DNA from 3 places in the Streptomyces sp. NPDC002499 genome. Region 3 is predicted to be linked to each of the others. Evidence: riboswitches for the same ligand, from Rfam matches in the RefSeq annotation. Region 3 holds a riboswitch; each other region holds the start of a gene.
What was found. Region 3 has a riboswitch for cyclic di-AMP ahead of ACWD5F_RS42470 (transglycosylase SLT domain-containing protein). Riboswitches for the same ligand answer to the same signal wherever they lie in the genome.

Region 1 (3,268 bases), on a different contig from region 3:
GCCGACGATCTGCACCTTGTCGCCGAGGCGGTCGGTGAGGACCTTCCAGCCGGCCCAGTCGTCCTCGTACAGCGGGTCCTCGACGGAGACGAGCGGGTAGGCCGCCACGAGCTCCTCGTAGTACTCGGTCATCTCGGCGGCCGAGCGGGACTTGCCCTCGAACTCGTACTTGCCGTCCTTGTAGAACTCGGACGCGGCGACGTCGAGCGCGAGCGCGATCTGCTCGCCGGGGATGTAACCGGCCTGCTTGATGGCCTCGAGGATGAGGTCGAGCGCGGCACGGTTGGAGTCCAGGTTCGGGGCGAAGCCGCCCTCGTCGCCGAGGCCGGTGGACAGGCCCTTGCTCTTCAGGACCTTCTTGAGGGTGTGGTAGACCTCGGCGCCCCAGCGCAGCGCCTCGGAGAAGGACTCCGCGCCGATCGGGGCGATCATGAACTCCTGGATGTCCACGTTCGAGTCGGCGTGCGACCCGCCGTTCAGGATGTTCATCATCGGAACGGGCAGCAGGTGCGCGTTCGGGCCGCCCAGGTAGCGGAAGAGGGGGAGGTCGGAGGCCTCGGAGGCGGCGTGCGCGACGGCGAGGGAGACGCCGAGGATGGCGTTGGCGCCGAGCGAGCCCTTGTTGTCGGTGGCGTCCAGGTCGAACATCGCCTGGTCGATCAGGCGCTGCTCGGTGGCGTCGTAGCCGACCAGCTCCGGGCCGATCTGCTCGATGACGGCGAGGACGGCCTTCTCGACACCCTTGCCCTGGTAGCGGTTGGGGTCACCGTCACGCAGCTCGATGGCCTCGAAGGCGCCCGTGGAGGCGCCGGAGGGGACGGCGGCACGACCCGTGCTGCCGTCGTCGAGGCCGACCTCGACCTCGACCGTGGGGTTGCCTCGGGAGTCCAGGATTTCCCGGGCTACGACGACGTCGATGGACGGCACGAGCATCTCCTTCTTCAATGTGACGCGGCTACGCGGGCCGCGATGGCTCTGCGGGACCGAGCCTAACCGTCCCGGGACGAACAGCCAGCCGATGGGCCGCCCCTTGGACAGAACCGAGAGTAAATTGTTTCCGAACGGAACAAAGCAGGCGGGCAAAAAGAACCCCGCCCCGGTGCGTACGGGGGAACACGCACCGGAGCGGGGAGCCCGTGGGGACGGGGGAGGCCCTCACGTGACCTCCATGGTGGGGGACACGTCTGTCAGGCCGCTGTGGTTCGGCTACCAGGTCTCTGTCACTTGAGGTGCAGCTGCTGACCCGGGTAGATCAGGTCGGCGTCCTCGACGATGTCCTTGTTCAGCTTGAACAGCTTCTCCCAGCCGCCCTTGACCTTGTGCTTCTCGGCGATCGTGCTGAGGGTGTCGCCCTTGACGACCTTGTACTCGCCGTCGCCCTTCTTGACCTTCTTGCCGGTCGGGGTGGTGACGGTCTTCTTCGCGGCCGGACGGTCGGCGGAGCGGGAGGTGCTCGTCGAGTCGTTCGAGCGGGTGCCGGCGTCGCTGCTCGAAGAGCTGGACGAGTTCGAGGAGCTGGAGGAGCTCGACGAGCTGCCGCCGTTGTACGCGGCACCGGACAGGCCCGTGCCGCAGACCGGCCAGGCACCCTTGCCCTGGGAGGCCAGCACCTTCTCGGCGACGGTGATCTGCTGCGCCTTGCTGGCCTGGTTGGCCTGCGACGCGTACTGGGTACCGCCGTAGGCGGCCCACGTGGAGGCGGAGAACTGCAGACCGCCGTAGTAGCCGTTGCCGGTGTTGATGGACCAGTTGCCGCCGGACTCGCAGCTGGCGACCGTGTCCCACTCGGACGCGGTGGCGGCGGAGGCGTTGCCGGCCGCCATGAGCGGGGCGGCGATGGCGACACCGGTCACGCCGGCGAGCGTGGCGACGCGGGTGGCCTTGGACGGACGGCGGTGCTTGCCCTTGCTGGAAAACAGCATGCGGAGATCCCCTCACCGACGCCTGCGAGGTGAGCTGTCGGGTTCGGGCCGTGTGAGTTGCCCGGCCGCGCGCCTCTCGGCGCACGACTTCACCCCAAGCCGGTCCGGCACTGTCTGCCGGGCCCGGCACTTACCTGGGTCCCCCGCTCCTGCCTACGGCGCTGTGAAGCGACGACTGTTCCCTACGGCCGCTGGCAGGATTCGGCGTTGCGGCATTCGGGGTCCGTGTTGACGAACGGTGATGACCGTAGACACGGATTCCGCGGAAACTCAAAGACGATCAGGGCATCTGAGAGTCATCCCACACTTTCACCAAACCGGACATTCAGTCCGAAGACCGTCGTTAACTCCCGTCGCTTTTCGCCCCGTTCAGCCCCTGTCCGCCCCTATTCGCCAGGAAGCCTCAGGGTCTGACCGGCCGCGATGTCGTTCGGGTCGGCGCCGATGGCCTGCTTGTTCTCGGCGTAGAGCGCCCGCCACCCGCCGTCCAGGCCAAGGGAGTCGGCGATGGAGGCGAGAGTGTCACCGCCATGGACGGTGTACGACCCCTGCGCGGACCCTTCTGTGTCACTGGCGACCGTGTTCTCGTCGGCACTGGCGCCACGATGCTTGCCGGAGCCGACCGCGCCGGTGTCGACCAGGCTCCAAGAGCCCACGGCCTGCTCGGACTTGTCCGAGTCGTCACCCTTCGCCCGATCTGTCGACGAGCTGTCGCTTCCCTGTGAACCGCTCGCGGTCGGCTCGGACGGGGAGTCGGAGGGCGAGAGGTAATCGTCCGATTCGTCAGAGTTGGTCGAGGAATCGGACGAAGAGTCAGGCGAGGCCGACGGTGACGTGGACGAGTCCGTCGAGGACGAGTCGTCGGACGTACCGCCGGGCGTGTTGGACAGGCCGGTGGAGCCGGAACCGTCCGAGGAGTCCGAGGAGGAGTCGGACGAGTCGTCCAGGATCCCGGTGTCGATGTCGGCCGACCCGTCGTCCTTCGACAGCCCCGTGGTCAGCCCGCAGGTGTGGAACGCGCCCACGCCCTGGTCGTCCAGGATCTTCTCGGCGACGGCTATCTGCTGGTTGCGGCTGGCCAGGTCGGGGCGCGAGGCGTAGTCGAGACCGCCGTACTGCTCCCAGTCGTCCTGCGAGAGCTTGAGCCCGCCGTAGAAACCGGTCCCGTCGTTCTGGCTCCAGGAGCCGCCGGTCTCGCAGTTCGCCACCTTGTCCCAGGTGGTGCCGTCGGCAGCGCTGGCGCTCACCGCGCCGAGAAGCGGGATGGCGATGGCGGAGCCCGTCACGCCGGCCGCGACGAGGAGGGCCGGAGCCTGGCGGGGGCGACGGTGACGACCGTTCCCGGA
Region 2 (3,268 bases), on a different contig from region 3:
CCTGCGCCCAACTCCCCGAAGGGTCACGCTGCGAGTGACCCGGAGTGGACATACGCGGAGGTACTGGTACCAGTGAGGTCATCCCGAAAACGAGCCGCCGTGCTCCTGATCGCGCCCCTTCTCACCGTGACCGTCGCCTCGTGCGGCAGCACGGACACCGGTACCCGGACCATGGCCCGCGCCCTCCCCCCGGACGCCACGTTCACCCACCCCGGCGTGCTGGTCAGCAAGGCGCAGCTGGACTCCGTACGAAAGATCGTCACCGCCGGGAAGCAGCCGTGGCTGAAGGCGTTCCTCGAGATGCGGGACAGCAAGTACGGGTCGTACAAGTACCGCCCCGAGCCGTACGAGAACGTCGACTGTCCCTGGGGCGGCAAGGTCGCGCAGGGGTGTGTGGAAGAGCGGGAGGACGCGATCGCCGCGTACACGCAGGCACTGCTCTTCAGCGTCACCGGCAAGCAGGAGCACGCGCTGAAGGCGCGGGAGATCATGGACGCCTGGTCGGCGAAGATCAAGCGGCACTCCGAGGAGGACGCGGGGCTCCAGACCGCGTGGGCCGGGTCGACGTGGGCGCGGGCCGCGGAGATCGTGCGGTACGCGCCGGGGGCCGGGTGGCCGGCGGACCGGGTCGCGCGGTTCGAGAAGATGCTGCGGACCGCGTATCAGCCGTACGTCACCGAGAAGCTGCCCGACTACAACGGCAACTGGGACCTCGCGATGACCGACGCGGCGATCGGCATCGCCGTCTTCACCAACGACCACAAGGCCTTCGACGCCGCCCTCGCCCGGTTCCGTGACCGCGTGCCCGCCTACTTCTACCTGGAGAAGGACGGCAAGGTGCCGCTGACCGTGGCCGGGTCGACCATGAACACGCCGCAGAAGCTGACGACGTACTGGTTCAAGCAGGGGACGTACAAGGACGGCGTCGCGCAGGAGACCTGCCGCAACTTCAAGCACGTCGGCTACTCGCTCGCCGCCACCGCCCACATCGCCGAGACGGCCTGGCACCAGGGCGTCGACCTGTACGGCGAGGTCAAGGACCGGCTGACCGCGGCCCTCGCCTTCCACGCCCGCTACCAGCTGGGCGAGAACCCGCCCGCGTGGCTGTGCGGCGGGAAGGTCGACCGGAACATGGGTCCGGATCTTGAGGTCGCCCTCAACCATCTGGAGGACCGGCTCGGCGGTTCCGTCCCGGCCGCCCACAAGCTGGCAGAGGAGACCCGCCCGGCCGGCACCGACGATCTCTTCGTCTCCTGGGAGACCCTGACCCACGCCGGAAACCCGGCGGCCTGACCGGCCCGTCGCTCCCCGGCCGCTCCTTGGTCACTCCCGTCCCGCGGATGGCGTACAGTGGAGAACACAACGGCGCGGGGTGGAGCAGCTCGGTAGCTCGCTGGGCTCATAACCCAGAGGTCGCAGGTTCAAATCCTGTCCCCGCTACTAACGGCCCAGGGCCGGAGTCCGGATCATCGGACTCCGGCCCTGAGTCATTTCCCCCTCGGCTTTCTGACCGTTGTCACGCCCGGTGAGCAGGCGAACGCCCTCCGCCCAACAACTGACATCCCGTCAATGCCTGTGTGGATCCACAGGCTTGGTCAACTCGCCCGATTTTCACCGGTCATGGCCTGAACGTCCTGCGTGAAAACGTTAATGATCAAGCCGAACAGCTTGGAATCCCTGCCCCGTGTCTATTAACGTTCGATAACGCAGCGCGGTCGTCCCAGCCGTCACAAGAGTCGGCTCCGTGCGCACGTGCCGAATCCCGCAAGGGAACCGGGGAACCACCAACTTGGGGTGAATCGCAAGTAGTCCGTCGTGTACGCACGAATGGTTTACGCGCGTAGGAGACCTTCCTGCTCCGAACCCGTCAGCTAACCCGGTAGGCGAGAAGGAAGGAAGGAGTACGCCCAGGTGGCGTCCAACCCCCCTGCCCCGGCGGCCCCGTTCGTGCCGAGCCAGCGTGACAACGAGACGTTCGGCTACGGCGGATACCGCACCGACGAGGGCCCTTGGGAGGAATGGAACCCCACCGAGGATTCCGTCCGTCCCAACCGCGGTCGCCACCGCGTCTCCAAGCAGCGCGGTGGTGGCGGGGGATTCGCCCGCAGCTCCACCGTCCTGGGCGTCGGTGTCATAGCCGCGGTGAGCGCGGGCGGCATGGCCAGCGCCAACACCGGCAAGCCGCCGGTCTCCATCTCCGTGCCCGACCTGCCGAACGTCGGCTCGGTCTTCGGTGAGACCTCCAGCCCCGCCAAGGGGTCCCCGACCGCGCTCAGCAGCGTCGGCGTGACCTCCAGCGAGACCGCGCAGGGCACCAAGGACGCCGGCGAGGTGCTGCGCGACCGCATCATGGCGCAGGCCGAGTCGCAGCGGGTCCAGGTCGACAGCAAGGTCCAGTACGCCACCGAGGCCTCCCTCTCCAAGCAGGTCGACGACGCCGCCGCGAAGGCGGAGAAGGCGGCCGCCGCCAAGGCCGCCGCCGCGAAGAAGAAGGCGGAGGCGGAGGCCAAGAAGAAGGCCGAGGCCGCGAAGCTGGCGGAGCTGGCCACGCAGTACCGGCTGCCGGTCGCCTCGTACACGATCACCGGCACCTTCGGGCAGGCCGGTTCCCTGTGGTCCTCCGGCTACCACACGGGCCTCGACTTCGCCGCCCCCACGGGCACGCTCATCAAGGCCATCCACAGCGGCACCGTCACGGAGGCCGGCTGGGCGGGCTCGTACGGCTACCGCACGATCCTCACCCTCGACGACGGTACGGAGCTGTGGTTCTGCCACCAGTCGTCGATCGGCGTGAGTGTGGGCCAGAAGGTCGCCACCGGCGATGTCATCGGCCGCGTGGGCGCCACCGGCAACGTGACCGGGGCGCACCTGCACCTGGAGGTCCACCCGAACGGCCAGGCCGACGGGATCGACCCGATGGCGTGGCTGCGCAGCAAGGGCCTCACCCCCTGAGGCAGTAGCCGTCGGCAGACACCGACACACCTCGCCAGGTTCCCGGAACAGCGGACTCCGCTTGTTTACGGGAACTTTGCGGCTCCGGCGGAAGATCGGTCTCCGGGGCCGGCGTTGATGTGAAGCATGACGTCCTCCTCTGCTTCTCTGCGCAAGCTCGGCTCCTCCGACCTCGAGGTCTTCCCCCTCTCCCTCGGCGGCAACGTCTTCGGCTGGACGGCGGACGAGGCGACCTCCTTCGCCGTCCTGGACGCCTACGCGGCGGCCGGCGGCAACTTCGTCGACACCGCCGACTCCTACACGGCCTGGATCGAGG
Region 3 (3,268 bases):
AGGTGGCGCGGGGGCAGGTGATCGCCCGGCTGTGCGATGTGGCGCCGGACGGTTCGTCGACGCTGGTCACCCGGGGGGCGCTGAACCTGTCGGCGCGGTTCGGGCGGGGGCGGGCGGTGCCCTGGACGCCGGGCGCGGTGGAGGACGTGACCTTCGAGCTGAACGGCATCGGGTACGCCATTCCGGCCGGGCATCGCATCCGGCTCGCGGTGTCCTCGGCGTACTGGCCCTGGATCTGGCCCCAGCCGGAGTCGGCGGCCGGCTTCACGATGGACCCGGAGGGCAGCGCGCTCGAACTCCCGGTGCGGGAGCGGGAGTCGGTGGACGGCATTCGCTTCGAGGAGCCCGAGGAGGCCGAGCCGCTCGGGGTCAACCACCCGGCCACGCTGGACGAGCCACGGCCCGAGCGGCTGGTCGTGCGGGATGTCGCGAAGGGTGAGTGGCGGCTGGAGGTGGATCCCCGGTACGGCGGCACGCGCGTGTATCCGGACGGCTTGGAGTTCACCGAGGACGCGCTGGAGACGTACACGATCGACGAGACGGATCCGTTGTCGGCGCGCGCCCGGTCCGACTGGTCGATCCGGCTGCATCGGCCGGAGCAGGCCTGGGACACCACCGTGCGCACCCGGTCGGAGATTACTTGCGACGAAACGGACTTTATTACGTCGAATGAGGTGATCTGCACCGAGGGCGGCGAGGTGATCTTTCATCGGACCTGGGAGAAGAGGGTTCCGAGAACTGCCAGTTGAGGATGAATGCCCGTTTTGCCGTTCTTAATCCTGCCGTGACTTGGGTCACGCGAATCTGTGCGCGGCCTGTGCCCCGACATGTCGGCGTTTCTCCTTTCGCCGCTTGACAGTTGACCCTTGGCAGGCGCAAAGGATCAAGCGCCCCATAGGCCTCAGACCAAGGTCAATAGGGTCGATGTGTGAATCCGGTACTTGTTCCGGACATGTGCTCTCGCATACGTTCCCGCCCTGTCGGGTGGAACGCCGAATCCTGCCGCCGCCCGGCATCCCAGTCACGAACTCACCGCACGGCAGGAGCGGGGGACCCAGGTAAGTCGCCGGACCGGTCAGCACGACCGGGACGGCTCGGGGTTAAGTCACGTCCGCAAGGGCGTGGCCGGGCACCTCCCAGCCCGAACCCGACAGCTCACCTCGCAGGCGACGGAGAGGAACCTCGTCATGCCTGCATCCGCTCAGCACCGCCGCAGCCGCAACTCCCGCCTCGTCCGCAAGCTCGCCGTGCTCGGCACGGGGGCCGCGGTGCTCGCCCTCCCCGTCATCGGCGCGACCAGCGCGTCCGCGGCTCCCTCGTCGACGGTGACCGCCGCGTCGCTGGGGTACTCCAACACCCTCGACGGCTGGATCCGCGCCTCGCTCCAGGTCATGGCGCAGAACGGGATCCCGGGCACGTACGACGGCATCTACCGCAACGTGATCCGTGAGTCGTCCGGCAACCAGTACGCCATCAACAACTGGGACTCCAACGCCGCGGCCGGCACCCCGTCCAAGGGCCTGCTCCAGGTGATCGACCCGACGTTCGCCGCGTACCACGTGGCCGGCACGTCGTTCGACCCGTACGACCCGGTCGCGAACATCACGGCTGCCTGCAACTACGCGGCGGCGGTCTACGGCTCCATCGACAACGTGTATGGGGCCTACTGAGCCACCCCGTAAAGGGTTACTCCCAGAAGAGTCTTTCGAGGACGACGGCGATGCCGTCGTCCTCGTTCGACAAGGTGATCTCGTCCGCCACCGCCTTGAGTTCGGGGTGGGCGTTGGCCATGGCCACTCCGTGGGCGGCCCAGTCGAACATGGGGATGTCGTTGGGCATGTCGCCGAAAGCGATCGTCTCGTGCGGGCCCAGGCCCAGGTGACGGGCGGCCAGAGCCAGGCCCGTCGCCTTCGTGACTCCGCATGGCTGGAGTTCGACGGTGCCGGGTCCCGACATGGTGACGGTGGCCAGTGAACCGACCACGGTGCGGGCGGTTGTCGCCAACTCGTCGTCGGACAGGTCGGGATGGCGCAGCAGCACCTTGCTGATCGGTTCGTGCCACAGGTCGTCGCGTCGGCCGACCTGGACGGCGGGCAGCGTGGGGTGCGGCATGAGGTAGCCGGGCTCGATGAGCGTGAGTCCGTCCACGCCGTCCTGGTCCACGGCCGCGTACACCTGCCCGACCTCCGCCTCGATCTTGCCGAGCGCGGTCTCGGCCAACTCCCGGTCCAGCGTGACCGACCAGAGCAGCCGGTCCGCGCCGGCGTCGTACACCTGCGCGCCCTGCCCGCACACCGCGAGCCCCTTGCTGCCCAGGTCGTCGAGGAGCGGGCGCACTCTCGGGGCCGGCCGTCCGGTCACGACGAGATGGCGGGCCCCGGCGCCGACCGCCCGCGCGAGCGCGGCGAGAGACCGGTCGGAGAGGGTGTCGTCGCCCCGGAGCAGGGTGCCGTCCAGATCCGTGGCGATGAGTGAATATGCGAGGGGTGCGGCCATGATCAGAGAATACGGATGGAAAGCCCGGCTAACTCGACGCGAACCGGACGGTTGCTGCCTACATATGCGTTGAGGGGCGGACGGTGCTCCGCGCACGCCACTCGCGCCGCGCTCACGCCGACTCGCGGATCACCAACTCGGTCGGCAGCAGCACCCCCGCCGTGTCCTCCCCGGCGATCTGCGCGAGCAGCATGCGGACCATCTCGGCGCTGATGCGGTCGTAGGGCTGGCGCATGGTGGTGAGGGCCGGGGTGCCCGCGGTGGCCGCGGCCGAGTCGTCGAAGCCCCCGACAGCGATGTCATCGGGGACCGAACGGCCCGACTGCTGAAGGGTGTTGACGACGCCGAGGGCCATCAGGTCGGAGGCCACGAACACCGCGTCCATGTCGGGGGCCCGGTCCAGGAGCCGGCGGGCCGCCTCCTCGCCGCCGGTGCGGCGGTAGTCGCCCTCGACGACGAGCGCCGGGTCGTAGGGCAGGCCCACCTCGGTGAGGACGTCGCGGTAGCCGGCCAGCCGGTCGGGGCCGCCCGCCGTGTCGAGCGGTCCGGTGACCATGCCGATACGGCGTCGGCCGCGCGCGATGAGATGGCGCACCATCTCCTGGGCGCCCTCGCGGTCGGCCGCCGCCACGTAGCTGACCTTGGAGCCGATGCCGACCGGCTTGCCGCAGGCCACCAACGGGATGCCGGCGTCGCGGAGTTCGGCGGCGACCGGGTCTCCGCCGTGGTTGGAGACGAGCAGGACGCCGTCGACATGGCCCGATGTGATGTA

Region 1: it holds a riboswitch for cyclic di-AMP, as region 3 does, so the genes downstream of both, ACWD5F_RS14490 (transglycosylase family protein) here and ACWD5F_RS42470 (transglycosylase SLT domain-containing protein) in region 3, are expected to answer to the same signal.
Region 2: it holds a riboswitch for cyclic di-AMP, as region 3 does, so the genes downstream of both, ACWD5F_RS45170 (M23 family metallopeptidase) here and ACWD5F_RS42470 (transglycosylase SLT domain-containing protein) in region 3, are expected to answer to the same signal.

The regions. Positions count from the first base shown of each region.
Region 1 covers NZ_JBSFXO010000005.1:88,537-91,804, forward strand. Annotated here, with positions in the region: gene eno (phosphopyruvate hydratase) at 1-933, opposite strand, end outside; gene ACWD5F_RS14490 (transglycosylase family protein) at 1,221-1,922, opposite strand; cyclic di-AMP (ydaO/yuaA leader) riboswitch at 1,927-2,093, opposite strand; gene ACWD5F_RS14495 (transglycosylase family protein) at 2,309-3,268, opposite strand, start outside.
Region 2 covers NZ_JBSFXO010000026.1:8,095-11,362, forward strand. Annotated here, with positions in the region: gene ACWD5F_RS45160 (alginate lyase family protein) at 172-1,293, shown strand; tRNA gene ACWD5F_RS45165 (tRNA-Met) at 1,367-1,440, shown strand; cyclic di-AMP (ydaO/yuaA leader) riboswitch at 1,744-1,901, shown strand; gene ACWD5F_RS45170 (M23 family metallopeptidase) at 1,912-2,952, shown strand; gene ACWD5F_RS45175 (aldo/keto reductase) at 3,079-3,268, shown strand, end outside.
Region 3 covers NZ_JBSFXO010000018.1:174,766-178,033, reverse strand. Annotated here, with positions in the region: gene ACWD5F_RS42475 (CocE/NonD family hydrolase) at 1-749, shown strand, start outside; cyclic di-AMP (ydaO/yuaA leader) riboswitch at 1,021-1,184, shown strand; gene ACWD5F_RS42470 (transglycosylase SLT domain-containing protein) at 1,188-1,670, shown strand; gene ACWD5F_RS42465 (HAD family hydrolase) at 1,687-2,496, opposite strand; gene ACWD5F_RS42460 (LacI family DNA-binding transcriptional regulator) at 2,609-3,268, opposite strand, start outside.